Regions from separate parts of the Gordonibacter massiliensis (ex Traore et al. 2017) genome, predicted to be linked through region 3. Evidence: predicted binding sites of a transcription regulator. Region 3 holds the regulator's gene; each other region holds the start of a gene.
What was found. The regulator HrcA, encoded in region 3, represses chaperone genes, less so after heat shock. The targets are predictions, from matches to a motif close to TNTTAGCANNCNNNNNNNNNGNNTGCTAANA.
Positions count from the first base shown of each region.

Region 1: HCH03_RS06130 (ATP-dependent Clp protease ATP-binding subunit) is a predicted target of HrcA. The motif match lies at 1,516-1,546, and genes of this name have one in related genera.
Region 2: htpG (molecular chaperone HtpG) is a predicted target of HrcA. The motif match lies at 2,683-2,713, and genes of this name have one in related genera.

Region 1 is NZ_JAASIO010000004.1:6,445-16,381, reverse strand. Features, by position in the region: gene HCH03_RS06130 (ATP-dependent Clp protease ATP-binding subunit) at 1-1,471, opposite strand, end outside; gene lysS (lysine--tRNA ligase) at 1,754-3,736, opposite strand; gene greA (transcription elongation factor GreA) at 4,103-4,573, opposite strand; gene tatA (twin-arginine translocase TatA/TatE family subunit) at 4,748-5,020, opposite strand; tRNA gene HCH03_RS06110 (tRNA-Pro) at 5,149-5,225, opposite strand; gene HCH03_RS06105 (PaaI family thioesterase) at 5,348-5,785, opposite strand; gene HCH03_RS06100 (bifunctional diguanylate cyclase/phosphodiesterase) at 6,038-9,109, opposite strand; gene HCH03_RS06095 (ABC transporter substrate-binding protein) at 9,158-9,937, opposite strand, start outside.
Region 2 is NZ_JAASIO010000001.1:33,632-43,568, forward strand. Features, by position in the region: gene HCH03_RS00140 (gamma carbonic anhydrase family protein) at 1-397, shown strand, start outside; gene htpG (molecular chaperone HtpG) at 667-2,592, opposite strand; gene HCH03_RS00150 (SGNH/GDSL hydrolase family protein) at 2,784-3,719, opposite strand; gene HCH03_RS00155 (sodium-dependent transporter) at 4,738-6,150, opposite strand; gene HCH03_RS00160 (DUF4177 domain-containing protein) at 6,316-6,513, shown strand; gene HCH03_RS00165 (LuxR C-terminal-related transcriptional regulator) at 6,544-7,782, opposite strand; gene HCH03_RS00170 (SLC13 family permease) at 7,943-9,355, opposite strand; gene HCH03_RS00175 (4Fe-4S dicluster domain-containing protein) at 9,368-9,937, opposite strand, start outside.
Region 3 is NZ_JAASIO010000012.1:35,519-45,455, reverse strand. Features, by position in the region: gene HCH03_RS12485 (RsmE family RNA methyltransferase) at 1-766, opposite strand, end outside; gene dnaJ (molecular chaperone DnaJ) at 1,058-2,191, opposite strand; gene hrcA (heat-inducible transcriptional repressor HrcA) at 2,252-3,265, opposite strand; gene hemW (radical SAM family heme chaperone HemW) at 3,512-4,621, opposite strand; gene HCH03_RS12465 (M23 family metallopeptidase) at 4,648-5,337, opposite strand; gene dusB (tRNA dihydrouridine synthase DusB) at 5,370-6,344, opposite strand; gene HCH03_RS12455 (hypothetical protein) at 6,358-6,552, opposite strand; gene lepA (translation elongation factor 4) at 6,554-8,359, opposite strand; gene rpsT (30S ribosomal protein S20) at 8,756-9,268, shown strand; gene holA (DNA polymerase III subunit delta) at 9,556-9,937, opposite strand, start outside.

The sequences.
Region 1 (9,937 bases), on a different contig from region 3:
GCACACCGGTGGTCATGGACACCACGTCGGCGATGTCCTCCACCGTGACCTGCTGGATGGTCTTCTGGGCGTTCTCCTCCCAGTCCTTCTCGGCCTGCTGGCGCTTCTCCTTGAGCTTGGCCTCCTCGTCGCGCAGCTGGGCGGCGCGCTCGAAGTCCTGCGCCGCGATGGCGCTGTCCTTCTCGCCGCGGAGCTTCCGCAGCTCCTCGTCCAGCTCGCGCAGCTCCTTCGGCAACGTCATGTTGCGGATGCGCATGCGGGCGCCGGCCTCGTCGAGCACGTCGATGGCCTTGTCGGGCAGGAAGCGGTCCTGGATGTAGCGGTCGGCCAGCGTCACGGCCGCCTGCAGCGCCTCGTCGGTGAAGTGCACCTGGTGGTGCGCCTCGTAACGGTCGCGCAGGCCCTCCATGATGCGCAGCGCCTGCTCCTCGTTCGGCTCGCCCACGGTGATGGGCTGGAAGCGCCGCTCGAGCGCGGAGTCTTTCTCCAGGTGCTTGCGGTACTCGTCGATGGTGGTGGCGCCGATGACCTGGATCTCGCCGCGGGACAGCGGCGGCTTCAGGATGGCGGCGGCGTCGATGGAGCCCTCGGCAGATCCCGCGCCGATGAGCGTGTGCATCTCGTCGATGAACAGGATGATGTCGCCCGCGTCCATGACCTCCTTGATGCACTTCTTCAGGCGCTCCTCGAACTCGCCGCGGTACTTCGATCCCGCCACGAGCGCGGACACGTCGAGCGTGAACAGGCGCTTGTCGCGCAGAATGTCCGGCACCTGGTTCGACACGATAAGCTGGGCCAGGCCCTCGGCCACGGCGGTCTTGCCCACGCCGGGCTCGCCGATGAGCAGCGGGTTGTTCTTCTGGCGGCGGGAGAGCACCTGCATGACGCGCTCGATCTCGCCCGCACGGCCGATGACCGGGTCGAGCTTGCCGTCGCGCGCCTTCTTGGTGAGGTCGGTGCCGAACTCCTTCAGCACGCTGTCCGACGCGTTGCCCTGCGGGTCGAACGCGTTGCGGCCGGCGTACACGGGGCTCTGCCCCACCAGGTCGTTCAGCGCGCTGCGCACGTCGTCGCCCGACACGCCCAGGCGCGTGAGCACCTCGAGCGCGGTGCCGTCGCCCTCGCGCACGATGCCCAGCAGCAAGTGCTCGGTGGATATGTAGGATTGGCCCATCTGCATGGCCTCGCGCAGGGAGTTCTCCAGCACGCGCTTCACGCGGGGCGTGAAGGACAGGTGCCCGGACACGTCGGTGTCCTCGTCGATGGCCACCGTCTGGCGGATGGCCTGCACGACGCCGTCGTACTTCACGTTCAGGCGGTCGAGGGCCTGGGCGGCCAGGCCGTCTTTTTCCTGTATGAGGCCGAGCAGGATGTGCTCGGTGCCCACGTAGGGCTGATGGAGCGAGCGGGCCTCGTCCTGCGCCAGGACGAGCACCTTGCGCGCTTTGTCCGTAAACTTCTCAAATGACATGCTAGCCTCTATTCTCGCAGAGTCTATCGTATGGTTCTGTGCCATCTTAGCACTCCTCTTATGAGAGTGCCAATACAGCATATAGCCGCACACGTCCGCTCCACAAGCGCAGGCGACCGGCGACCGTTCCATCCTATCACGACCCCAGCCGGCGCGCCTCCGTACCGCTCGATGCCTCCAAAAGTGCTCACGTTTGACGCGTGTTTGAAACGTACGGGAAAAGGCCGCCCGGGCGACGTTGCGCCCGGGCGGCCTTGTTCGAAGTCGTTTGTCGCAGATGCCTTAGTACAGCTTGGCGCCGGCGGGGATGCGGTCGTCCACCATCAGCAGGTTCAGACGCTCCTCAGGCTCGCCGTTCTCGCCCGGCTCCTCGTGAATGGCCGAGAGCAGCATACCGCACGAGTCGACGCCCATCATCTTGCGGGGCGGCAGGTTCGTGATGGCGATGAGCGTGCGGCCCGTCAGCTCCTCCGGCTCGTAGTACGCGTGGATGCCGGACAGGATGACGCGGTCGGCGCCCGTGCCGTCGTCGAGCGTGAACTGCAGCAGCTTCTTGCTCTTGGGAACGGCGACGCACTCCTTCACCTTCACGGCGCGGAAGTCCGACTTGCTGAACGTGTCGAAGTCCACCTCGTCCTCGAACAGCGGCTCGATAACCACCTTCGAGAAATCGATGGGCGCGGCTGCCGAAGCGGGAGCCGCCTCGGCTGCGACCGGCGCGGCAGCGCGCGGACGTCCGCCCGCCGGGGCCTCGTCGCGCATGTGGGGAAACAGCAGCACGTCGCGGATGGACGGGGCGTCGGTGAGCAGCATGACCAGGCGGTCGATGCCGATGCCGCAGCCGCCCGCCGGGGGCATGCCGTACTCCAGCGCGCGCACGTAGTCGTCGTCGTAGCCCATGGCCTCGTCGTCGCCCAGGTCCTTCGCCTCCACCTGCTTGCGGAAGCGCTCGGCCTGGTCGACCGGGTCGTTCAGCTCGCCGAAGGCGTTGGCGTACTCGTGGCCGCAGATGAACAGCTCGAAGCGCTCGGTGAGGTTGGGGTCGCCCGCCTTCTTCTTGGCCAGCGGCGACACCTCGAGGGGGTGCTCCGTCACGAACGTGGGCTGGATGAGCTTCTCCTCGGCCACGGCCTCGAAGATCTCGGCGATGAGCTTGCCCTTGCCCCATGCGTCCTCGGCGTGGCCGCCGTTGCGCTCGAGGATGGCCACGAGCTCGTCGCGGGTGCGCGCGAAGCTCACGTCCTCGCCCGCGCCCTCGCTGGCCAGCTCGATCATGGTGGCGCGGCACCACGTGCCGCCCAGGTCGACCTGCGCGCCTTGGTACTCCACCTGCATCGTGCCGCACGCCGCGAGCGCCGCCGCCTGGATGACGCCCTGCGTGAGCTCCATCATGCCCTCCAGGTCGCTGAACGCCTGGTAGAACTCCATCGTGGTGAACTCGGGGTTATGGTACGGGTCCATGCCCTCGTTGCGGAACTGGCGCCCGATCTCGAACACCTTCTCGAAGCCGCCCACCAGCAGGCGCTTGAGGTGCAGCTCAGTGGCGATGCGCAGGTAGAAGTCCTTGTCGAGCGCGTTGTGGTGCGTGACGAAGGGACGCGCGTTCGCGCCGCCGAGGATGGGGTGCAGGATGGGCGTCTCCACCTCGTAGTAGCCGTGGTCCTCCATGTAGCGGCGGATGGCGGAGATGACCTTGAAGCGCTTCTCGAACGTGCCCTTGACCTCGGGATTCATGACCAGATCCACGTAGCGCTGGCGGTAGCGCGTCTCCTTGTCGGCCAGGCCGTGGAACTTCTCGGGAAGCGGGCGCAGCGACTTGCTGAGCAGCTCGAACGACGCCACGGCCACGGACAGCTGCCCGCGCTTCGTGCGCATCATCGTGCCGCGCACGCCGATCCAGTCGCCCACGTCGAGGTCCTTGAGCTCAGCGAACGCGTCCTCGCCCAGCGCGTTGATGCGGCAGAACAGCTGCATGTCGCCCGTGGAGTCGCGCAGCTCGAGGAAGGCGAGCTTGCCCTGGTCGCGCTTCGCCATGACGCGGCCGGCCACCTGCACCTCGTCCTCGGTGGACGCGCCGTCCTCGAGGTGGGCGTACTGCTCGACCAGGTCGGCCAAATGGTGCGAGTAGCGATAAGCGTGGCCGTACGGGTCCTTGCCCGCCGCCATCAGCGCCTCGCGCTTGGCCAGACGCACCGCAATGGGGTCGTCTTCGACGACCTGCGCCTCGGGGTTCGCGTCAGGGTTGGTGTTCGTGGTGTCGCTCATGTAAGTGCCCCTCAATCTCGTACAGCCCGCATATTCGGGTTCGCCCGTCAGGGCCGAACCCTTCGCGCCTTGCGCGAAAATCGCCGCCCAGGTAGACCGTAGGGGCGATCTCCTGATCGCCCGTTCGCGCGAAGCGCGAAAACTGCCGCGCAGGTTGGCGTAGTAAATCAGCGAGGGCCTCTGTGGTGCCCCGAATTGGCGTGATGGCGAAAGCGAAGCGTACCTTGGGTACGTGAGCTTTCGTCAGCGCGCCAAGGCGGGGTGCTACAGAGGCCCGCAGCGTCGGCAGGTTCCGCTGGCCGGCAGGCCGGCGGAACTCGAACCGCAGCGTCGGCAGGTTCCGCTGGCCGGCAGGCCGGCGGAACCTTAATGTTCGATTTTGATGATGGTCATGGAGATGTCGCGGCCGGTCGGGCCCGTGGTCTCCACCTTGTCGCCCTTCTTGTGGCCCAGCAGCGCCGCGCCCACCGGCGACTCGTTGCTGATCTTGCCGGCCGCCGCGTCGCTTTCGGCGCCGCCGACGATCGTGAACACGCGCTCTTTGCCGCCCATGTCGACCGTGACGGTGGAGCCGATGTTCACCTTGCTCGAACGCTTCGGCGTGTTCACCACGGTGGCCTCGGAGAGGATGCGGCTGATCTCGGCGATGCGCGCCTCCATCATGCCCTGCTCGTTCTTCGCGTCGTCGTACTCGGAGTTCTCGGAGATGTCGCCGAACTCGCGCGCCACCTTGATGCGCTCGCCGATCTCGGCGCGCTTCTCCGTCTCGAGGTAGTGCAGTTCCTCCTCGAGCTTTTCCTTGCCCTCTTGCGTGAGGATGAAGTTTTCGTTCGCCATTGCTGTCTCACCTGTCCGATTACATACAACAGGCACGCTCGATTGCCAAGCGTGCGGTTTTCATAGGTTGGGTCGTGGGGTGCTTCCGACGAAGCGTCGGACGATATACAAAAAAGCGGTATGCGCCCGGCCGAACCGTGGGCACATACCGCGAACCGATTCGCTTGCGCCGCGCTATTCGGCCTTCTTCTTGGCCGCCGTGGTCTTCTTCGCGGTCGTGGTGGTCTTCTTGGGGGCCGGCTTCTCTTCCTCGACCTCTTCGATGACTTCCTCGTCCTCGTCCTCGGCTTCCTCGATGGCCTTGCCGCCGCCCATGCCCTCGCGCAGGTTCTTGACGGTCTTGCCGATGGCGCCGCCGAGCTTCGGAAGGTTCTTCGGCCCGAAGATCAGCAGGATGACTGCCAGGATGATCAGCAGCTCCGGCATGCCCATACCCAGGATTTTCATACGTTCCTCCAAGCTTGTCGTCCGGAGCGTCCGCGCAGGACGCACGCTCCGTCCACTCTAACCCCGTCAGAGTAGCACACACTATGCAAAAAAGGGATGCTCCTTGAAAGTTACATCCCTTTGGTTCCTGGTCGGGTTGACAGGATTTGAACCTGCGGCCTCTGCGTCCCGAACGCAGCGCTCTACCAAGCTGAGCCACAACCCGTAAGCTGCTTGTTGCAGCGACGGATATGATAGCACAACCGCGGCGTTTGCAACAGGAAATATGCCCACTTATGGTGAAGATTTGTATCGGCCCGACGCCTTCCGCGCCCGGCGGGGCAGGCTTTATGCGGGTTCCGACCGTGCGGCGGCGCGCTCGCGCTCTTTCTCGGCCAGGCGCTCGAGCGACACGATCTTCGTGACCACCACGCCCTCGGACACCACGTCGCCCGCGTCGTCGGTGGCAACCACGTTCCAGAACTGCTTGCGTCCGCCCGCGCGCGAGGGCTCCTCGCGGTCGAGCTCGGCCACGGCATGAAGCGTTCCCTCTTGGGCGCTTTTGCGATGGCGCACGTGCACGTCCACGCCGAAGGGGCGCTCGCGGTCGAAGTCGGCACGGCACCCGGCGCCCACGCTCGCGACCGTCTCCAAAAGCGCTATGGTGGCTCCCCCGTGCAGGAAGCCGAAGGGCTGGTGCAGATCGGGCGTGACGGGCATGGCCGCCTCCGCGCGCTCGGCACCCTCCGACACCACCTCGATGCCCAGCAAGTCCGTCAAAGCCATAGCACATCGCTCCTTTGCAAAAACATCGTGGGGTTCGCGCTCCAGCGCGCCCGGCGCGCGGCGTCGAACGGCTAGCGTTCGGATGGTTTATCGCGCCGGGCGGGCGGCAGCCCGACCCCTACATAGTATAGACGCAGTTGCCGCGAGCGGGCGACGGTCAGAGATTCGAACCTGTCCGCAAGCGAGCCCGCACGTCCCGAAGTGCCCCACAAGGCGCCTGACGCCGTTTGGGGCAGGGAGCGTTTCGGTGCGTCAGCGCGTGCCGGCCAGCGTGCGGATGAGCTCCTTCACGAATTCGGGCACGACGGGCGGCACGGGGGCCGGCTTGCCCACCAGGTAGCCTTGGATGTAGTCCACCTTGAGCTCGATGACGGCGCGCAGCTCCTCTTCCGTCTCGACGCCCTCGGCGATGACCCTGATGCCTCGGTCGTGCGCGTAGCCCACGAGGTTCCGCGCGATGTCTTGATGGTCCTTGATACTGTCGATGTTGCGCACGACGCCCATGTCCAGCTTGACGAAGTCCACGTGGTAGTCCAAAAGCGAGGTCTCCCCGTTGTAGCCGCTGCCGAAGTCGTCGATGGCGAGCCGCGCGCCCCAGCGCCGCGCGAGGCCCTCCTTGTACAGCGCCATCTCGCGGCTGTACTCGCTTTCCGTGATCTCGATGACCAGGCGCTTGAGCAGGGGGCCGAACCGCTCCTGCAGCTCCACCTCGTCGTCGGAGGACAGGCGCTGCGTGGCTATGCTGTTCACGAACAGCACGGCGTCGCCGGCGCAATCGTGCTGGGCGAAGGCGCCCAGGGCGCCGAAGAACGTGAGATGCTCCACCCGGTAGAGCTTCGACTGGGAGCGCGCGAGCAGCAGCACGCGGTCCGGCGTCGCGATGGACGGCATCTGCGGCCGCATGAGCGCCTCGTAGGCCGCCGCCTCGCCCATGCGCGCGTCGACGATGGGCTGGAAGTGGTAGTCCACCAGGTTCTCGTCCAGCAGGTGGTTGAGGTCCTCCTTGTTGTTGAGGATGAACGCGCCCTGCTCGTGGCTCTTGGGGTCGAAGCGCAGGAGCGCGCCCTTGCGGTGGCTCTTGGCCTCGTACATGGCGAAGTCGGCGTATTCGCGCAGGTGGGCGAAGTCGACGGCGTCGTCGGGGTAGCACGCCACGCCCACCGACGCGCGCACCTTGAGCACCGTGGCGTCAGGCGCCTCGAGCATGCTCGAATCGAGCGCGCCCATGAACGCGTCGAACAGGCGGTTCGCCTCCTCGGCGCTCTCGCAGCGATCCACGAACACGAGGAACTCGTCGCCCGAGATGCGGGCGCAGAAGCCCTCGCCCGCGAACGTGCGCTCGACGACGTCAGCCGCGGCCTTGATGTAGTGGTCGCCCCAGTCGTGGCCGTAGGTGTCGTTGATGTACTTCAGGTTGTCCAAGTCCAGCATGAGCATGGCGCCGAACGCCGGAGGGTCGCACGCCAGCCGCTCGGTGACGGACTGTTCGAACGCGCGACGGTTCAGCAGGCCCGTCAGCACGTCGTGGTCGCGCTCGTGCTCGATGCGGCGGCGCGTGGCTATCTCGTCGGTCACGTCCTCCACCAAGCCGTAGATCCGCGTGCTGTCGGAGCTCGACACCGACACGATGCGCACCCAGCGGCGGCCGTCCCGGTCCGACGCGATCCAGCGGTTCTCGGACTCCTGCTCGTAGTTGGGCCGGAGCGATTCGAGCAGGTCCTTGAACGCGGCGAGCGGCATGGTGCCGCCCGCCCCGCCGTCGCCCTCGAGGGGGGCGGCGGGAGCGTTCGGCGGAAGCACGACGCCCATCGTGTCGAAGAAGCTGTCGGTGTACGAAGCCGTGCGGGTTTCCAAGTTGCATTCGAACGCGGCGATGGAGCGGTCGGACAGCTTGAGGACCTGCGACAGGCGCGACGCCACCGAAACCACCTCGGCGTTCATGAGCTCGATGGCGTCCGAAAGCTCGTCGACCTCCACGATGCCGGTGGGCGTGAACGATATGGGCTGGTCGGGGCTGGCGGCGCGCACCTCCTTCATAAGGTGGCGCAGGCGCGACGACGACACCCAGGCCGTGAACACGGCGATGATCACGCCGATGACGATGGAGGCGACGAACACTTTCACCAGGCTGTCGGAAAGCAGGCGCGACGCCGAGAACAGGTCGTCCTCGCGCTCGAGCCCGACGAGGGCCCAATGCTCCGAGGCGAACGGCGACGTGCTGTTGTAGAGCTTGATCTCCGCGGCGCTGGCACCGGCCCGGGCGTCCGAGGACGCGCCGGCGGCCGCGTCCACCGTCATGCGGCCCTTGTCGTCGAGCGCCGCCGTGAACGAGCCTCCCTCCACGTAGAGGCTCTGCGACGCCCCCGTGGTCGCGAGCACGTCGTAGGTGCGCGGCTGTCCGGGCAGGGGCGAGGCGCCTTCATCGCGTGCGAAACCGCCTTCCTCGCCCGTTATGGCGAGCAGGTAGGAGCCGCCCCCCGACGTGTTGAGCTCGCTGTAGGGGAAGAAGGCGGTTATACGGTCGAGTCGCACCTCCACGCCCAGCACGCCCACGACGTCGCCCGCCGCGTCCCTGATGGGCTTGCTGTACGTGACGGACTGCGTTCCCGTCCAACCGAGATCCACGGGGCGTCCCCAGTAGCCCAGGTCGTTCACGTCGGCGTCGGGATACTGCTGGGCGGCGCGCAGCGGCTTGTAGTAGAACGAGCTTTGGTCCTCGCCCTCGGCGGCGAGCGGGAACGTGGCCGACCACTGGCTGTCGAGCGCGATGCCCAGGCGCCGCGCCACGCTGATGGGACAGGCCGCGAGCAGCAAATCCGACCCATTCGGCACGTCCACCTTGGGGTTCGAGTCGCGGATGTAAAGGGCCGAATGCCCGCCGTCCTCGGTTGCGTCCCCCTCGGCGTTGGCGAGCACGAGGTACACGCCGTCCACCTCGGCGCGACGCGTGAACGACAGAAGGTCGTCGGCCGACGCGTCGAGGACGTCCAGCGACAGGCTGGAGCCGGGAGTCGCGTCGGTCGCCGCGGAGCCGCTCGCCGCGAGCACGTTCGCCACGCGAGAGCCCACGCTGTCGACGACCGCGTCGAAATCGGACCAGCGGAATATCATGTCGTTTTCCAGGTACCCGGCACGGCTCGACACGCGCTCCGAGAACAGATCGTAGGCGTCGACCTCCATCTGCTCGAGCGTCTGGCTGCGCGCCAGCACGCCCACCGACACCAGGCCCTGGATGGCAAGGGCGATGCAGAAGGGCACCACGACCAGGACCTTGAACGTCAGTCCTCGCCGAACGCCCCGCGTTTTTCCGATCGCCGGAATCATTCCCTCGTTGCTCTTCCTTCCCCGCCCTCCCTGCGAAGGCGATGCGCGCTAGGCGATGACCGCCTCGAGCTGCGCGGTGAAATCGGCGAGCCACGCGTCGAACACGGCGTCCTCGAGGTACGGGGCCACGGCGTCGGCCGGCTTCGCACCGGCCGCGACGGCTGCCGCCACGGCGGCGCGATCGGCCACGGCCTTGTCGGAAAGCGACTTCTCCAGCACGGCGCGCGCCTCGACACCGCCCTTGAACGGCGGATTGGCGTACACGCCCGCCTCGATGGTGTCGAGCGTGGCCGGCAGGTTGACCAGGTAGTTCTCCGACGTTCCCTCCACGGCCTTCGCCGCCGTCTCCAGGTTGTCGAGCGTGAGCGCGTCCTTCTTCACGGGCACGTAGCCGGCGCTGATGGAGAAGGCCGTATTCTGCTCCTTGTCGGTGAACCACTTCAGGAACTCGACGCAGGCGGTCTCCTTGCGCTCGTCGGACTTCGTCACCACGAAGCCGGCGCCCTGCTGCGGCGAGCACGGCTTGCCGTTTTTGAACGTGGGGTTGGACAGGGCGGCCAGCTCGATGGGATAGCTCGTGGCGTCGTCGACCGTGACGGTCTTCGGGAAGTACACCACCGACGAGGACGATCCCACGTAGCAGACGAGGTTGCCCGTCTTCACGGCGTCGGAGCGGAACTTGCCCTCGGCGGAGAACCAGCCCTGCACCATGGGCACGTAGTAGTTGTCCCAGAGCGTCTTCATGGTAGCGCGGTCGAGGTTGAGGCTGCACGTGCCGTTCTCGATGTCGAACACGTCGTGCCCCAGCTGCCGCGAGCCGCAGACGAA
Region 2 (9,937 bases), on a different contig from region 3:
TCGCGGCGAGGTGGCGCCCATCCGCATCGGCAAGAACAGCAACGTGCAGGACAACGCCATGCTGCACAGCGACTATGACTGTCCCGTCACGCTGGGCGACCGCGTGTCGGTGGGCCACAACGCCGTCGTACACGGCGCCACTATCGAAGACGACGTGACCGTGGGCATGCACGCGACTGTGATGAACGGGTGCGTGATCGGCCGCGGCTCGATGATCGCGGCCGGCGCGCTGGTGAAGGAGCGTTCCGTGATCCCGCCGTGCTCGCTCGTGGTGGGCGTGCCCGGCAAGGTAATCCGCGCGCTCGACGCCGAGACGGTCGCGCGCAACATCGAGCACTCCCAAGAAGCCTACATCGCTGATGCGCGAGAATACGCGCAGGCCCGTGTGGTGCGGTAACGGCGGGACAGCGGTTGCGCGAAGCGCGAAGAACCATTCGGATAGATCGTTGGGGCGCTCTCCGAGCGCCCGTTCGCGCGAAGCGCGAAAACTATCGCCCAAGTTGGCGTAGTAAGTCAGCGAGAGGGGCCGGGGTGCGTCGGATTCGCGGGATCGCGCAGGTGCCGCGTACAACGGGTACGCAAGCCTGCGGGATCGCACGAAGGCGGCGTGCCCCGGCCCCTCGCAGCGTCGGCAGGTTCCGCGGGCCGGAGGCCCGCGGAACCAACCTACATCAGCTTCGCCACGTTCTGGGCGAAGGCGACCGGGTCGTCGATGGGCATGCCCTCGACCAGCAGCGCCTGGTTGTACAGCAGGTCGGCGTACAGGCGCACTTTGTCGGTGTCACCGGCTTCGTGGGCGGCTTTCAGCGTGTCGAACACGGGGTGCTTGGCGTTCAGCTCCAACACGCGCTGCGACTTCACGCCGTCGGGGCCTTCGGGGCCCTTCGACAGCACGCGCTCCATCTCCAGCGACACGGGGCCCTCGGTGGTGACGCAGGCGGGTGCGTCGGTAAGGCGCGCGGACACGGCCACCTTGGTCACCTGCTCGCCCAGCGCGTCCTTCAGGGCCTTGAACAGGTCCTCGTTCTCCTTCGTGGCCTCCTCGGCCTCCTTCTTCTCGTCCTCGGTGGCGAAGTCGAGGTCGCCCGATGCCACGTTCTTGAGCTCCTTGGCGCCCTCGCCGTCCTCGTTCGCGCCGTAGTCGCGCATGGCGGTGAAGCAGAACTCGTCAACGTCCTGCGTGCACAGCAGCACGTCGTAGCCCTTGCCCAGCACCGTCTTCACGATGGGCATCTTGTTCAGGCGCTCGACCGAATCGCCGGCGGCATAGTAGATGGCGGGCTGGTCAGCGGGCATGCCCTCCACGTACTCGGCCAGCGTCACGAGCTTGTCCTGCTTGGCGGAGTAGTACAGCAGCAGGTCGGCCAGCGTGTCCTTCTGCGCGCCGTAGCTGGCGTAGATGCCGTATTTCAGGCCGCGGCCGAAGTTCTCGAAGAACGCCTCGTAACCCTCGCGGTCGTTGTCGCGCATATCCTCCAGGTCGGACGTGATCTTCTTCTCGATCTTCTTGGCGATGGCGCGCAGCTGGCTGTTGTGCTGCAGCGTCTCGCGGGAGATGTTCAGCTGCAGGTCCTGGCTGTCCACCACGCCGCGCACGAAGTTGTAGTAGTCAGGCAGCAGCTCTTCGCACTTCTCCATGATGAGCACGTTGGAGCTGTAGAGCGCCAGGCCCTTCTGGTAATCCTTGCTGTACAGGTCGAACGGCGCGCGGCTCGGCACGAACAGCAGCGCGTCGTAGGACAGCGCGCCTTCGGCGTGCACGGAGATGGTGCGGGCCGGGTCGGCGAAGTCGTGGAAGTCGGTCTTGTAGAACTCGTCGTACTCCTCCTGGCCCACCTCGGACTTGCGACGCTTCCAAATGGGGATCATGGAGTTCACGGTGTCGAGCTCGGTGTAGTTCTCGAACTGCGGCACGTAGTCGTCGCCGGCGTCCTCGGGTTTCGGCAGCTCGCGCGACTTCGTCACCTCCATGCGAATAGGGTAACGCACGTAGTTGCTGTAGCGCTTCACCAGGTCCTTCAGGCCGTATTCGGACAGGTAGGTGTCGTAGTTGTCGTCGTCGGTGTTGTCCTTGAGCGTGATGATGACGTCGGTGCCGTGCTCGGCGCGCTCGGCCGGCTCGATGGTGTAGCCTTCCACGCCGTCGCTCTCCCACGCCCACGCCTCATCGCTGCCGTAGGCCTTCGACACCACGCGCACGCTCTTGCCCACCATGAACGAGGAGTAGAAGCCCACGCCGAACTGGCCGATGATGTCCACGTCGTCGCCCTGCACCTCGTCGTTCTCCATCTTGAACGCCATGGAGTCCGAGTGCGCGATGGTGCCCAGGTTGCGATCGAGCTCGTCCTTCGTCATGCCGATGCCGCTGTCCGACACGGTGACGGTGCGGGCGTCCTTGTCGAAGCTCACCTGGATGGCCAGCTCGTCCTTCGAAAGCTGGATGGACTTGTCGGTGAGGCTCTTGAAGTAGAGCTTGTCCACCGCGTCCGACGCGTTCGAGATGAGCTCGCGCAGGAATATCTCGCGGTTCGTGTAGATGGAGTTGATCATGAGGTCGAGCAGCTTCTTGCTCTCTGTTTTGAACTTGCGCATGGTGGCGTGCCTCTCCTTCGTCTGGAACAGTTGCTTCCACGGCAAGACCGCCGGACGGGCCGCCCCCGACGCGCGCTGCGCATCGACCTGTCTTAGCAGTCTAAGCCTTCGAGTGCTAAAACGAGATTGTAGTACGATGGCGGACTATGTCAAGAAACGCCATGCGAAAATGCGCCGAAGCTCACACGATCTCAGCAGTTGCGCGCACCCCGGTTGCACGCGAGCAACCACTGGCTGCCGGTGGCGCCGGCGTGGGGGCAGCCGATGCAGGAGGGTTCCTCGCAGGTCTCGGCGGAGGGCGGGGCGTCGGTCGCCGCAGCAGGCGACGTGGCGGCTTCGACGATGCTCTCGGCCAGCACCGTGGAAGCTCCGGAGGCGCGTTCGGCCTCCATCGCGCGCAGCACCAGCGCGGCGAACTGGCGCATGCCGCGCGCCGTGGGGTGCGTGCCCTCCAGGCCCTCGTAGTCGCGGCCGAGCGCGCCCACGTCGGCCACGCGGCAACCTTGGCGAGCGGCGGCGTTGCGGATGGCGGCGTTGTAGGCGTCGAGATGCACGCCGCGCAGGCGGTACGCGAACGTGGAGCCGTCGCGGCCGACCACGCGGCCCGGGCACAGGGTGCAGCACCAGATTTCGGCGCAGGGATAGGCGGCGCGCATCCGCGCGAGCATGGCCTCGTAGGCGGCTCCGAACCGCTCGGCCGCGTCGGCAGGCGCCAAACCGGGTTCGCGTTCCTCGCCCAGCGCGACAGCGTCCAGACACACGGGCAGCGCGTTGCCCCGGCCGGCCGCTTGGGCGTCCGCCCCACCCCATCCGTAATCGTTGATGCCGATGAACACGAGGATGACATCGGGGGTCTGCCCGTCGCGCGCGAGCGCCGCGATGCGCTCGGCGCTGTTGCCGGCCGGAAAGCCCGCGCCCTCCACCATGCTGCCCGAGTACGACCCGTTCGCCAGAAGCTCGCCGTCCAGCGCACCCACCACCTGCGCCCACCACGTGTCCTGCGGCGCGAGCACGCCGGTCGCCTCCAGCCGTTCGCTTTCGTAGAACACGCGGAAGCCCTCCGGATTGCACCCCTCGAACGTGCTGATGGAATCCCCCAGAATCGAGAACAGCCGCTTTTCCGTCATCGCTTGCCCTTCGTCGCCTCGTCGTATCCGGCCGCGCACGGCAGCGCGCGGCAGTTCGGCGACCATGATACTAGAAGCGCCTTGTTTCAGGTCATGCAACAACCCGAAACAAGGCGAAATGCAATTTCGCCCAAAAAGATGCCCGACCTCTTTTAAAGCACGGAGGAAGCGCCGGGAGCGTTTCGGAAACGGGACCGCAAGGAGGCTCGACCGCCGACGGGTTGGCGTCTGTTTGTCCGCCGTTAAACCAGCATTGACATTATGCAAGCCGGCGCGTCGTCGTCCTGAGCGAGCGGAGCGTTCGACGGTCCGGGGCTGTCGAGGCCCCGGGCACGCGGAGCGGGCGCGGGGAGGCCCCGCGAAGCAGGGACGGAGGATCCCCGTGCGGTGCCAACCGAAAGCGCTTGCTGCTGGCGCCGCGCGGGGTCCCTCGACTGCGGCGGCTCGCGCCGCCTCCGCTCGGGATGACAACCTGGGTGGGCGCATGTCGATGGCGGTTTAACAGCGGATTCTAGGCCGTCGACGCAAAAATCACCGACGCCCCCGTTTCCGAAGCGCCTGCGGAAAGATCATGCTGCTTTCAGCATCTTGCGACCTGCGGAAACATGCTCAACGCGCGAAGGCGGACGCCCCCGAGAGCTTTTGAGCGGGGGGCGTCGGTGATTTTTGCACCAAACGCAGGATTCTCCATGCTAAACCGCCGTTGACATTACGCGAGCCGGCGCGTCGTCGTCCTGAGCGAGCGGAGCGTTCGACGGTCCGGCGGGCTGTCGAGGCCCCGGGCGCGCAGAGCGGGCGCGGGGAGGCCCCGCGAAGCGGGGGCGGAGGATCCTGTGCGGCGACAGCTGCGACGGCCTGGTTGGCACCGCACGGGATCCTTCGACTCCGCGCTACGCGCTCCGCTCAGGATCACAGAGGGGGCGCGGTACTGCGCTCGGAGCGAAGGGCGCAGCGCCGCGCTTGGGACGACGGGCGGGGCGCAGGGCGCACTAGGAGCGGCAGGCGGAGGCGCAGCTGGTTACGCGAATCCCAACCACACGGCGAACTTCGGCACGTAGCCCATCACGAATATGACCAGGATCAGCGCCGGGATGCCGAATTTCAGCCACAGACGCGACCAGGCGGGGAAGCGCGCGCCCGTGCCCGTGTCGGCCTCGGCCAGGAAGTTGTCCCAGCCCCAGCCGCCCTTCGTCACGCAGAACAGCACGTAGAACAGGCTGCCCAGCGGCAGCAGGTTGTTCGACACGATGAAGTCCTCGATGGACTGGATGTCGCCGATGGCCGGAATCTGCACGCCCGCCAGCACGTTGAACCCGAGGGCGCACGGCAGGCTGAGCACCGTCACGATAACGGCCGTGCGCGCGACCGCCGTCTTGCGCGTCCAGCCCCACTTGTCCATGGACCAGCTGATGAGGTTCTCGAACACCGCGATGATGGTGGACAGCGCCGCGAAGCTCATGAACACGAAGAACAGCGCGCCCCACAGCTGGCCCATCGGCATCTGGTTGAACACGCTGGGCAGCGTGACGAACACGAGCCCCGGGCCGCTGTCCGGCTCCACCGCAAACGCGAAGCACGCCGGGAAGATGATGAGGCCCGCCACCAGGGCCACCGCCGTGTCCAATCCGCAGATGCGCAGCGCCTCACCCGTGAGCGAGCGCTCCTTGCCGATGTAGCTGCCGAATATCTCCATGGCCGAGATGCCCAGCGACAGCGTGAAGAACGCCTGGCCCATGGCCGCGTACACGGCGTCGCCGAACGTGGCCCACTGCTCGGCGGACGTCGCGCCCGCGAACAGCTTGCCGAAGTCGGGCACGAGGTAGAACTTGAGGCCCTCCAGGCCGCCCGGCAGCGTGACCGCGCGCACCACGAGCACCGCCATGATGCCCAAGAGGCACACCATCATCACCTTCGTGACGCGCTCGACGCCCTTCTGCAGCCCCAGGCTGCACACGAGAAAGCCCAGCACGATGACCACGAGCATCCAGCCCACCAGCTCGGTGGGGTTCGCCAGCATGTCGTTGAACACGGCACCCACGCCCGCGCTGTCCAGGCCGTTGAACGCGCCCGTGCCCATCTTCACCACGAACGACAGCATCCAGCCGCCCACCGTGGTGTAGAACATCATGAGCACCATGCACCCGATGTAGCCCCACCACGAGAACCAGTGCCATTTGCCCGACGGCTGCAGCTTGTCGAACGCCGCCGCCGAGCTCTTCTGGCTGGCGCGGCCCACGGCGAACTCCATCACCATGACCGGCAGGCCCAGGATGACGAGGAATACGAGGTACATAAGCACGAACGCCGCGCCGCCGTACTCGCCCGTGATGTAGGGGAAGCGCCACACGTTGCCCAGCCCGATGGCGCAGCCCGCCGATATCAGGATGAACCCCAGACGCGACCCGAACCGCTCCCGCTTGGCCTCGGCCATGCCACACCCCTCCGAAAAAGTCTTGTACGATATTGCCCCATTGGCAAAACGTTGCAATTGTACCCTAACAAGTCGGAGAAATGCGAAGCGTTGCGCGTTCTTGCGCGCTCGCCGCACAGACCCTATGATGTGCCTCAAGTCGGGCTTAATCGAAGGGGCGCGCCCATGAAAGAATACGAGTACGTAAGCGTCGACTACAAGATGATGGAAGTATTCATGCTCGGACGCGGCATCTCGGAGCATCGCGAGATCATCGACGACTACGCGGCGCGCGGCTACCGCTACGTCGACTCCATCATCACCGAGGTCGACAACGCCGCACACATTCGAAAGATCGACCTCGTTTTCGAAAAGGACGCCTAGCCGCGAACTCGCCCTACTCCTCGCCGCAGCTCAGGCGCCTTCGACCAACTCCTCCTCCACGAGGGCGAGCAGCTCTTCCTGGGAATGGATGCCCATCTTCTTGTAGATGCGGTAGATGTGGCTTTTGACGGTGGGGACGGAAAGGTACATGCGCTCCGCGATGGCCCGGGCCGTAAGGCCGTCCACCAGATGGCCAAGCACCTCCCGCTCGCGCGAGGAGATGCCGTAGCGCGCCTCGAGGTCCGCCAGGCCCTTCTCGTCGAAACCGGCGCCCTCCTCCTCGGCCTGTTTGAACGACGTGATGTCGCTCGGCACCAGCGAGAGGTAGGGCGACGCCGCGAGCCTCGAATAGTAGGCGTTCAGCTTCGCGATGAGGCTCTTGATGTACGGGCTGTCCAAGACCTCCTTCTTGGCCGCGAACCCGACTTCCAGGTAATACGGCTCCTTCATCTGCACCGCCACCGTGGCGTCGTCGCTCGAGTCCACCAGCTTGTGGAAGGCCGGAACGAACGTGATGGCCTCGTCGTTGGCTACGACGCGGAACCGAAAGGCGCTGTCGCTCGTAACCATGTAGATGGCGTTCTTCCCGAACACCTTCTCGGCCACGCGCTTGATGTCGCCGTCGGACGAGACGATGGGGCGCGATAGGATGTCGGCGCGGCTGAGCGCCCGCTTCGTGGCCAATTCCGACTTCTTGGACACGAGCACCTGGTCGTAGGAGATGAGGTACGGCTGGTATTCGAAGCCGTTCGACTGCAGCTTCTCGACAAGCGCCGCATTCCGCTCGTCGTCGGGGCTGAACAGGCAGAGCAGGCCGAGGGCGACGCAATCGTCCCCCTCGGCCTGCTCCAGAAGGTTGTCGACCACTTCCGCGTTGTCGCACTGGAAGTAGCGCGCGTTCGCGAATATCTGGTCGAAGCTGTCTATCAGCGGGTTGAACAGCGCCACGTCAAACGCGACGTTGTTCAGGTACACCAGAACGGTTTTCTCGGAAATGCCCGATTCGCTGGAGCGGATGTCGGCCACCCGGTCGATCATGCGCTGCTGGATGCGCAGCAGCTCCTTCGCGTCGTCGAGCAGGGCCTCGCCGTACGTGCTCAGAACCACCTTGCCCTGCGTCCGCTTGAACAGCTGGCACCCCAAGCTCGATTCGAGCGCGGACAGCGAGCGGCTCATACCCTGGGGCGTGATGAAATCCTCGTTCGACGCCGCGGCTATCGACCCGAGCTTCGCCACATCGACAAAGTACTTCAGGTAGTTCGTCTGCATTGCCTCACCGCCCTCGTCGCGCGCGGTCGCCGCGTTCGCACGAGCGCCAGCCGCGATCACCGGGCCGTGCCGCCAAGCTCAACCTGCGGCACGGCCGCGAAATCCAGATGCCTTTTCACCATGATAGCATGCTCGCGCGCGGCGCCTCGAGTCTGTGAACTTACGCCAATCCGAGCGCCCCGGCGATGAGCGGCGTGATGGAAACCGATATCACCACCATCACCAGGCTGGGGGCCCAACCCGTCTTCACCATGTCGCCGAACGAGAAGTACTTCCGGTTGCTCGAGTACGACAGCAGCGGCACGCCGTCCAGCGGAAGCATGAGGGCGATGGCCGACCACCACGCCACCATGACGCACGTGGCGGCGATGCTGCCGCCCATGCTCGCGATGATGCTCGCGAACGGCACCGCAATCAAGCCGGCGCACGCAGGACCGGCGGGTATGACGTTGTGCAGCAGGCAGGCGATAACGGAGAGCGCGATCATGGTCGCGAGGAGCGGCCAGGCGGTCATCGGCGCCATGACCACGTCGACGAGCCATTGCGTCGCGCCCGTGCCCATAAGCGCGGCCACCAACACGTTCACGGCCATCATGAGCAGCATCATGCCCCACGGGCTGTCTTCCAGGAAATCGTTGAACTGGATGGCATCGACGCCCGGGAAGAACATGAAGCCCAGCGCGATGAGGCTGACCACGGTGATGTCGATAAAGGGGATCCACGAGCTGAGAATCCACACGACCATGGTGACGAGCATGACCGCCAGGCCAGCTATCTCGTGGCGGGGGATCTTGCCGAGCGACTGGGCGCGCGCGATGCCGGAATCCACGGCGCTCTGGGTCAGCGGCTCGGGCTTGAATATCTTGATCAGCGCGAACCAGCCAGCGGGGATGGTGATGAGCGCCATGGGGAAGCCCATAGCGAACCACTGGACGAAGCTGATGGAAACGCCGAAGTTCTGCTCGATGAGCGTCATGGCCAGCACGTTGATAATGCAGCCGGAGGGCGTCATGGCGCCGCCGATGGCGGCTGCCCACGGGATGCCGATGGCTATGCACTTGGCGAACGCCGACTTCCCGCCCGTGGGGGTATCGTTGGCGTCGAGCACCGTGTAGGCGATGGGCAGCATGACGGCGCACAGCGGCAGGTTGTCCATAAGCGTGGAGATGAGCGCCGTGCCCACCATGAAGCCCAGGAGCACGCGCGGCGAGCTCGTGCCCGCCCACGACAATATCTTCCCCGTCAGGCGCACGGCCAGCGTCGACCGCGCGATGAAGCAGGCGAACGCGAAGCAGCACAGGTAGAAGATGATGGCGTTGTTGATGGAGGCGGTCCAGGCGCTGGCCGCGTCCATGATGCCGAGCAGGGGTATGAGGCCGACCATCGCCCAACCGGTTATGGCGATGGGCATGACCTCGGTCACCCAGAACAGGATGGCAACCACGAAGATGACCAACGACATCTTGCCGCCGAACGTCAGGCCCTCGGGGTTCGGCGCGAAGGCGACGGCCGCGAGGGCGGCGATGCCGGCCAGGATGATGACGAAGCGGATGAGAGGTGATTTCTTGCTCATGCTACAACTCCTTTATCGCGGCTGGTCGACGAGCACGTCGTCGAGCACGACGTCGGCGTGCGTGCAATCTGCCTCGAGCTCGATCGGCGCGAAGCCGTCCGCCTCGATGCGCACCCGGTAGTGCCGCTTGCCGCATTCGTCGTATTGAAAATCGCCGAACTCGTCGGTCTCGAGACTCGCCACGCACGAGCCGTCGTCGTCGAAGATGCCCACGCGGGCGCCGATGACGACCTCGTTCTCACCGCGGTTCGCCACCGTGCCGGCGATCCAGCGCTTCGGACGGTTCAGGTAGTACACGTGCGAACCCGCGCCTTCCAGCTCCTCGGCAACCGAGGCCGCGTCGAGTTCGTCCGCGAAGTCCTCCAAGTCGCCGTAGCGCAGGGCGCCCGTCGCGCACACGTCCACGCAGCGCGGCTCGCTCCAACCGTTGTCCATCAGGTGGGTGCACCCCGTGCACTTCTGGGGAACGTCCAGGGCCTCGTTCCAGTAGACCATTCCCAGGGGGCAGGCCTCGGCGATCTGCCGCTGCCCCTGCGCCTTCGCGGGATCGATGATCACCACGCCGTCCTCGCGGCGGTAGAC
Region 3 (9,937 bases):
CGTACAGGACGAACGCGGGCGCGACGATACCCGCCGTCTCGGTGCGCAAGATGGAGGGCCCGAGCGTGACGAGCGAGGAGCGGGGGTTGCAGCCGAGAAGCGCCTCGACCTCGTGCTCGGCGAGGCCGCCCTCGGGGCCCACCACCACGGCCACGCGGGCATCCTCGGGAAGCGCGCCCGCGCGGGCCAGCCCCTGCGCGATCGCTTCGTCGATGCGCGCGGTGCGCGGAGCCTCCTCCCAGCACACGAGCAGGACGGTGGCGCCGGCCAGCAGCGCGCACGCCTCCCCGACCGTCGCCGGCTCCGCCACCTCGGGCACGGCGCGCTGGCCCGACTGCATGGCGGCGCTCTTGGCCACGGCGCGCCATCGCTCGGCGCGCGCGGCCGCCTTCTTGGCGTCGAGCCTCACGATGGAGCGCTCGCACGCGAGCGGGACGAACCCGGCCACGCCCAGCTCGGTGGCGTGGCGCACCACCGAGTCCATCTTGTCGCCCTTGGCGAGCCCTTGCACCAGCAGCACGGTCGGACGGGGTCCCTCGTCGTCGAGGCGCTGGGCGATGCGCACAAGCGGCACCGCGTCGGAGAAGTCGACTACCTCGCATTCGAAGTAGTCGCGCGCAGCGTCCACCACGGCCACGTGCTCGCCGGGAGCCAGGCGCAGCACGCGCGCGTGCTTGGCGTCGTCGGGGGCCAGGCGCAGCGGGAACACGCCGTCGGCCTCGTCGGCAAGCGCCTGGTCTTCGAGATAGAAATGAGGGAGGGACATGGAAACCCTTTCTCCGACGGATGTTGATGCCTGTCATCCTGAGCGCAGGCCGTAGACCGAAGTCGAAGGATCCCGCGCGGCGTCAGCGGGAAGCGTCACAGCTATCGCCGCACGGGATCCTTCGCCCCCGCTCCACAGGGCCTCCCTGCGCCCGCTCCGCGTGCTCGGGAGTTCGACAGTCCACCGGACTGTCGAATGCTCCGCTCGCTCAGGATGACAGGGGTACCGCCTGATGACAGGGGCGCCGCTGCGCTCGCTCGGACAAAGAGGCAGCCAACCGGCCCGTCGGCTCTACTGGAACGCGTCGCGCAGCTTCTGCAGCGGCGTGCGCTCGTCGGGCACGTCCTCGCCCATGTCGGCGGCGAGCTGCTCCAAGAGCTCGCGCTGCTTCTTCGTCACCTTCTTCGGCACCACCACGTTCACGTGCACGAACAAGTCTCCGCGCGCATCGCTGCGGAACTTCGGCATGCCGTGGCCCTTCACGCGCACCACCTGCTCGTTCTGGCAGCCCTCGGGAATGCGCACCTGCACCTTCTCGTCCTCGAAGATGCCGTCGATCTCGATCTCGGCACCGAGCGTGGCCTGCACGATGGACACGTTCGCGCGCGCATGCAGGCTGTCGCCGTCGCGCTCGAAGAACTCGTGAGGCTGCACACGCACCGTGACGATGAGGTCGCCGGGCGCCGCGCCCTGCAAACCCGCCTCGCCGAAGCCGGACAGGCGCAGCTGCTGCGAGTCGCGGATGCCCACCGGCACCTCCACGGTCACGCGCTGACGGTCGGGCACGCGACCCTGGCCCTCGCACTCGGGGCAGGGGTTCTCCACCGAGCGGCCCGTGCCGCCGCACTTCTTGCACGTCGTGGCCGACTGCATGTCGCCGAGGAACGTGTGCTGCACCGTGACCACGCGGCCCTGGCCGCCGCACTCGGGGCAGGTGACCTCGCGCCCGTCGGGGCCGAGGCCCGTGCCGTCGCAGTCGGGGCACGGAGCCAGGCGGTCGTACACGATCTCCTTCTTGGCGCCCGCCGCCACCTCTTCCAGCGTGACGCGCAGGCCCACGCCCATGTCGCGGCCCTCGCGGCGCTGCGCCTGACGCGCGCCGCCTCCGCCGAAGAACGAGCTGAAGATGTCGCCCATGCCGAAGCCGCCGCCGAACAGGTCCTCGAAGTCGACGTATCCGCCGCCGTAGGGGCTGCCGCCGCCGGCTGCGCCGGGAACGGTGCCGAAGCGGTCGTACTGGGCGCGCTTGCCGGGATCCGACAGCACGTCGTACGCCTCGTTCAGCTCCTTGAACTGGTCCTCGGCGTCGGCGGCTTTGTTCACGTCGGGGTGAAGCTCGCGCGCGCGGCGTCGGAACGCCTTCTTGATCTCGTCTTCCGTGGCGTTCTTCGAAACGCCCAGAACCTCGTACAGATCCTTGGCCATTGCTCTTCCGTGCACCTTCCTCGTGAACGGCGCCGCCTCCGTGCCGGCGCCGTGCGAATCCTATACGTCCTGAAGCGCGGCGGACGCGATGCGCACCGCCCGCAACACCTTCGAGTAGTCCATGCGCGTGGGCCCGATGACGGCCACGACGCCGGCCGAATCCCCGCGCCCGTAGCGGCTCGCCACCACCGACACGCCCGCCAGCTCCTCCGCGTCGTTCTCGCGCCCGATGCGCACGCTGGGCGTGCCGTCGACCTGCTGCACCGCCTCGTCCAGGATGTGCAGCATCACCGTGTCGTTCTCGAGCACCTGCATGACGGGCAGCAGCGCCTGGGACTGGCTGAACTCGGGCTTCGTCAGAAGCGAGCTCACGCCCAGCCGATGCGCGCGCGAAAGCTCGCTCTCCTGCAAGCACGACAGCACCTCGTCGAGCGCCATGCGCACGAGTGGGTCGCGGAACGCCTCGGCCATGCCCTGGCCCAACCCGTCCTCGATCTGCTGGAGCGACTTGCCCGTGAACACGTCGCCCAAGAACACCTGCACGCGGGCGAGGTCGTCGGGAGCCACCTCTTCGGCGAACTCCATCTGGCGGTTGAACACCTGGCCGTCCTCGGTGACGAGCACGACGAGGGCGCGATAAGGGGAAAGCGAGATGAGGGAGAGCTGCTTGATGTGCAGGTTCAACACGGACGGCGCCAGCACGATGGACAGGCAGTCCGTGATGCGCGTGAGGGCCGACGACGTCTGCTCCAACAGCGCGTCGAGCTCGCTCGCGCTGCGCCGCAGCTCGTCCACCACCGGGCGGTACCGTTCGTCATCGCCCGTGAAGTCGGTCGTGAGCAGGTTGTCGACGAACGCGCGGTACCCGGTGTCGGTGGGTATGCGGCCGGCCGAGGTGTGCGGCTGCGTGATGTAGCCCCCGTCCTCGAGCACCGAAAGCTCGTTGCGCACCGTCGCCGGGCTCACGCCCAGCTGGTAGCGCTCCGTGAGCGTGCGCGAGCCCACCGGCAGAGCGCGCGCGACGTATTCTTCTATGAGCGCGGCAAGCACCCGCTGCCTGCGATCCGATAGCACGCCTCTCCACCTTCCTCTCTCACAGGACCTCCCCGCCCCCGCATCCGAGCCGTCCCCCGGCTCGCGCGAGCGGCGATGCCTTCGCCTTGACGACGCCAAGAAGACATTTTAGCAGCCGATGCAAGAGAGTGCTAAGAAAAGCGGAGGAAATATGCAGAAAGGCGCCGAAACCCGCCGATCACCCCGCGAGCGGGGGTTACGGCGCGACGGCGGGCGTCCGAGCGCCGTGCGAGGCGAAACCGGGCATCACGCCAAATCGAACAGCGCGCCGTAGAGGTCGTTGCCGCAGAGCCAGCCGCGCTCGGTGGGCCTCCAGCGGCCGTCCTCGTGCATGACGAGGCCCTCCTGCTCGAGCTCCTCCAGCACGGTCGGGGCGTCGGGCAGCAGCGCCGCCGCGCGCGCTACGTGGTCGTCGGACACGCCGCGCGTCATGCGCATACCCAGCATGAGGTCCTCAGCGGCCATGCCGCGCGCGTCCAGGTCGTCCGTCACCTGGCCGTCCTGCACGCGCATGCGGCGCTCCGCGTTCTGGGTCATCGTGGCCGCCGAGCGGCCGAGGCCCAGGTACGGCACGCCCGTCCAGTAGGCGATGTTGTGGCGGCTCTGGAAGCCGGGGCGCGCGTAGCTGGCCACCTCGTAGCGCTCGAAGCCGGCCTCGGCCAGCACGTGCGCGGCGATCTCCATGTGCTCGGCCTCCACGTCGTCGTCGGGCTCGTCCAGCTCGCCGGCCAGCACGGCCGCGTTGAAGGGCGTGTGCGCCTCGATGGTGAGCGGGTACACGCTCACGTGCGCCACGCCGAGCGAGACGGCCTCGCGCACGCTCGCCTCGAAGCTCGAGGCGCTCTGGCCGGGGATGCCGCACATGAGGTCCACGCTCACGTTCTCGAACCGCGTCTGCGCGGCCGCCACGGCGCGGCGGGCCGCATCTGCGTCGTGGGCGCGGCCGAGCACGGCCAGCACGTCGTCGTCGAAGCTCTGCACGCCGATGGACAGGCGGTTCACGCCGAGCGCCCACACGTCGCGCACCATGCGCTCGGTGAGGCTCTCCGGGTTCGCCTCCATCGTGCACTCCACGTCCGGTTCGAGCCGCATCGAGAGCGACAGCGTGTACAACAGCATGGACAGCCGCGAGAGCCCCAGATGGCTCGGCGTGCCGCCGCCCATATACACCGTCTTGATCGCGCCCAGCTCGCCCTCCTTCGCCTTGCGGCGGATCTGCAGGCACAGGTCCTCCACGTACGCGTCGATCTCCGGCGAATCGGCGGGCACGGCCGCCGTGGCGAAATCGCAGTACCCGCACCGCTTCACGCAGAACGGCAGATGCAGGTAGAGCGCCTTGTAGGGATCATGGGGCATGGGAGCAACCTTTCCGAGAGCAACCGTCATGCTAAAAAGCGTATCCGATCGACAGCCGTCGGAACGCCCTCGCGCACCTTTTTCCATGCGCCGCGCTCAAACACCTCGTAAGAGGCGAAGGCGCACGGGAGGCCGGCGGCGCACGTCAAATCAGGGTCGTCCATGAGCTGGAAGTGCAGATGCGGGTAATAAGAGTTGCCCGAATGCCCGACGCCGCCCAACAGCTCGCCCTGCGCCACGACCTGGCCGAGCTCCACCTTCACCGTGGAGGGACGCAGGTGGCAAAGGGCGGCGTACACGCCATCCCGGCAGCGCAGGACCACGTGGTTGCCCGCCAGCTCGCGCACGTCTCCGACCTCTGGGTCGAAGTTGCTGTTCCTGGCAGCCCGACGCGCGTCGGAGAGCAGGCGCGCATGCGTGCGCTCGGGCCAATCGGCCTCCGCCCCCACCACCGTGCCGTCGCAAGGGGCGTACACCGCCTCCCCGTAGCAATAGCAGGAATCGATGGGAACGCCCAGCAGGAGGTAGCGCAGGAAGCTGGCACGGTAGCAGGGCCAGCCCGCGCGCTGCCAGTCCACCTGCAGGAAATCGTAGGCGAAACGCGAGCCCAGCGCGTCGGTGCCGTGGCTGGGAACCCGCGTTCCCGGCGTGTTGGGAACCGCCCACTCGCCTCTGAGCGGGAACCCGACGACGATCGGGTCGTCTGCGTCGTGCATGTTCAACGCATCCCCTTCCGCCACGTGAATGGTCACTCGGCGTGCGCTTGCGCGCACGCCAGCAGCTCGTCGAACACCGCGTCGAAGTCCTCCACCGACACGCAGGCGTTTATCCGCGCCCGCGCCGTGGCGGCGCCCGGCAGGCCGGCCATGTACCACATGGCGTGCTTGCGCATGCGCACGATGTTCTTGCCCTCGCGCTCGGCGAGCAGGCGCGCGTGGCGGCGGGCCATGGCCAGGCGCGCCTCCACGGAAGGGGGCGCGGGTTCGGGCTCGCCCGCGAGCGCCGCCTTCGCCTGGGCGAACACCCACGGGTTGCCCTCGGCGCCGCGCGCGATCATCACGGCGTCGCAGCCCGTGCGGCGCGTGATCGCCACGGCGCACGCGCCCGTGCGCACGTCGCCGTTGCCGATGACGGGCACGCCCACGGCCGCCTTCACGCGCGCGATGGCGCCCCAGTCGGCGCTGCCGCGGTAGAGCTGCTCGGCGTAGCGCCCGTGCACGGCCACGGCGCACGCGCCCGCGTCCTCCATGCGGCGCGCGAAGTCCACGCACGTCTCGTCGCCCTCGGCCCAGCCGCGCCGGAACTTCACCGTCACGGGATGCTCCACGGCCGCGCGCACGGCGCGCACGATGGCGGCGGCCAGCTCCGGGTCCTTCATGAGCGCCGAGCCGTCGCCCTTCGACACGATCTTGCGCGCCGGGCAGCCCATGTTGACGTCGAGGTAGGCCAGCGACTCCCCCATCGCCTCCTCGATCCACGCGCCCTGCGCGGCCATCGTGTCGGGCTCGTGGCCGAACAGCTGCACGGCCACCTGGTCCTCGCCGGGTGCCAGGCGCAGCAGGTGCCGCGTCTTCTCGTTCGCGTAGGAGAGCCCCTTGGCCGACACCATCTCCGTGAAGGCCAGGTCGGCGCCCTGCTCGCGGCAGAGCGCCCGGAACGCCTCGTCGCTCACGCCCGCCATGGGTGCGAGCAGGAGCCTATGGCTTCGGAAGAAATCGAACATGGCGATGAGGCCCCTAGGAGGCCAGCACGTCGATCATGTTGATGCCGACGAAGATCAGCAGCACCACGATGCCCACCACGACGGCGAGGCAGCCGCATCCGAGGGCGATCTTCGTGCCGCCCGACGTGGCGGCCTGCGCCTGCTCGCGCGCCGCCTTCTTCTCGTCGAACGGATCGTCCAACCAGTCGAAATCGTCTTTGCGCGCCATATTAATCGTCCACCTTCAAGATGGCCATGAACGCCTCCTGCGGCACTTCCACGTTGCCGATGTTCTTCATGCGCTTCTTGCCGGCCTTCTGCTTCTCCAAGAGCTTGCGCTTGCGGCTGATGTCGCCGCCGTAGCACTTCGCCAGCACGTCCTTGCGCTTGGCCTTCACCGTCTCGCGCGCCAGCACGCGCCCGCCGATGGCGGCCTGGATGGGCACCTCGAACATCTGGCGCGGGATGATCGCGCGCAGCTTCTCGGTGAGCACGCGGCCGCGGTCGTAGGCCTTGTCCTTGTGGATGATGAACGACAGCGCGTCCACCGGCTTGCCCGACAGCAGTATGTCCAGCTTCACCAGCTTGCTGGGCTTGTACCCGTCGAAGTCGTAGTCGAGCGAGGCGTAGCCCTTCGTGTTGGACTTCAGCTTGTCGAAGTAGTCCATGATGAGCTCCGAGAGCGGGATCTCCCAGAGCATCTCCACCGTGGTGGGCGACAGGTAGTTCATGGTGACGAAGGTGCCGCGGCGCGCCGTGGTGAGCTCCATGACGGCACCCACGTAATCGGGCGGGATGAGGATCTTCGCCTTGAGGTAGGGCTCCTCGATGTGCTCGATCTCGCCGGGGTCGGGCATCTCCTGCGGGGAGTGCAGGCTGATCATCTCGCCGCCCGCCTTGTACACGTGGTACTCCACGGACGGTGCCGTGGCCAAGAGGTCCAACCCGAACTCGCGCTCGAGGCGCTCCTTGATGACCTCCATGTGCAGAAGTCCCAGAAATCCCACGCGGAAGCCGAAGCCGAGCGCGTGCGACTTCTCCGGCTCCCAGGCCAGCGCCGGGTCGTTGAGCGAGAGCTTCTCCAGCGCCTCCTTGAGCGGCTCGTACTGGTCGCCGTCGATGGGGAACAGGCCGGTGAACACCATGGGCTTGGCGTCGCGGTAGCCGGGCAGCGGCTCGTCCACGCCGTGCGCCGCGGCCGTGACGGTATCGCCCACCTTCACCTGCCGCACATCCTTCAGGCCCGTGACCAGGTACCCCACCTCGCCCACGGACAGCTGCGGCATGGGCGTCTCGGCGGGGCGGCGCGCGCCCACCTCCTCCACGAGCACCTCGGTGCCCGTGGCCATCATGCGCACGCGGTCGCCCTTCTTGAGCGAGCCGTCCACCACGCGGATGAGCGCCACCACGCCGCGGTAGGGGTCGAAGTACGAGTCGAAGATGAGCGCGCGCAGCGGCCCGGCGGCGTTGCCCGTGGGCGCGGGGATGTTGTACACCACGGCCTCGAGCAGATCGTGCACGCCCGCCCCCGTCTTGCCGGAGGCGAGCACCGCGTCGTCGGCGGGGATGGCCAGGCCCTCCTCGATCTCCTCGCGCACGCGGTCGGGCTCGGCCGCGGGAAGGTCGATCTTGTTGATGAGCGGGATGATGTCGAGGTTCGCGTTCATGGCCATCATGGCGTTGGCCACGGTCTGCGCCTCGACGCCCTGGGTGGCGTCCACCACCAGCACGGCGCCCTCGCACGCGGCCAGGCTGCGGCTCACCTCGTAGGTGAAGTCGACGTGGCCCGGCGTGTCGATGAGGTTGAACTGGTAGGTCTGGCCGTCGTCGGCCGTGTAGTCCACGCGCACGGCCTGGCTCTTGATGGTGATGCCGCGCTCGCGCTCGATGTCCATGCTGTCGAGCAGCTGCTCCTGCATATCGCGGTGAGCCACGGTGCCCGTGAGCTCCAGAATGCGGTCCGAGAGCGTGGACTTGCCGTGGTCGATGTGCGCGATGATGGAGAAATTGCGGATGAGGGTCGGGTCGGTGGTCATAGTCGCTTTCTTCTATATACGGGCGGTGCACGAGCGAAAAACGTGTTTTCGGGAATTTCCTCGTGAAAACGTACTCAACGTTTGGTATTCTATCGCATTGTGTATCCAGCGATACGTGCGTGCGATGATCTTATCGCCAAATCTGCAGACGTGGCTGCATTACGGATTCGTCCTCGCTGGTGACCGGTTGGTCTGCGAAACAGAGAAATCCCGCCTGTTTCCTATGCATCGTCAACGCCCCGCGCGTCTGCGCGGGCGGCTCCTCCGGGGCCTTGTTGCGAGGCGATCGGTTACCGTGCGACCGCGAGGGCAGGCATCGCCCGCCCGTATCGCTGGAAGCGCAGCGCGATTAGTTTCGCAAGACAAGGCATTCGATTTTTTGGAGGAACGAAGTACATGGCGAACATCAAGAGCCAGAAGAAGCGCATCATCACCAACGAGAAGGCCCGCATGCGCAACCGCGCGGTGAAAAGCGAGCTGAAGACCGCCATCCGCCGCGTGAAGGACGCCGTGGCCGCCGAGAACGGCGCCGAGGCCTACGCCGCCGCACTGGCCGCCTGCCGTCTTCTGGACAAGGCCGCCTCGAAGGGCGTCATCCACAAGAACCAGGCCGCGAACCGCAAGAGCGGCGTCATGCTGCTCGTGAAGGACGTGGTGACCGACGCCGACCGCGCCGCCTACGTGAAGCCGGCCAAGAAGGAGCAGAAGACCGGCTCCAAGAAGGCCGCCGCCAAGGCCGAGCGCGAGGCAGCCATGAAGGCCGCCTCCGCCGAGAAGGCGAAGCGCCGCGAGAAGACGCAGAAGGACGAGGCCGCCGCTGCGAAGCGCAAGGCCAAGGAAGCCGAGGAGGCCGCCAAGGCCGAGGCTGAGGCCGCTGCCGCCGAGGGCGCCGAAGAGGCCGCCGAGTAAGCTCGATGCAACGGGATCGCCCGCGATCCGTCCGCATATCAAGGGAAGAGGAAGCCCCCGGAACCGGGGGCTTCCTCGCGTTCGGGAAAGGAAAATGCTCCAAATGGGGACTGTCCCCATTTGGAGCATTTTCGCAGCGAAGGCGACCCCGTAGGGGCGATCTCCTGATCGCCCGTTCCGGCGCAGCCGGAAAAGCAACCGCGGGCCGCGTTTTCGCGCTTCGCGCGAACGGGCTATCATGAGATCGACCTTACGGGGAGCGTCGGGCTCGTGAAACCGGCCTCGGTTCAGCCGGCTTTGCGGACGGTCACTTGCAGCACCCAGTCGAGGAAGGCGGCGTCGGGGTCCGCGCCGCTTTTCATGGCGCGTTCGGTGTCGCGGGCGGTGACGATGGCGCGGCGCAGCTCCTCGCCGCTGAAGCCGCGAGCCCAGGTGCCGTGGTTCTTGCACCGCCAATCAGGCATCTTGAGGGCGGCGGCCACCCCGCGCGGGTTGCCGCGTTCGGCCAGCGTGCGGGCGCACACCAGCTCGCGCAAGCGCGACGTGCACATGGCGAGCAGCGCATGGGGTGACACCGATTCCATGCGGCCCAGGTACAGCAGGCACTTGCGTGCGTCGCGCGCGGCGAACGCGTCCACGAACTCCCAGGGCTTCACCTCGGCCGTGCGC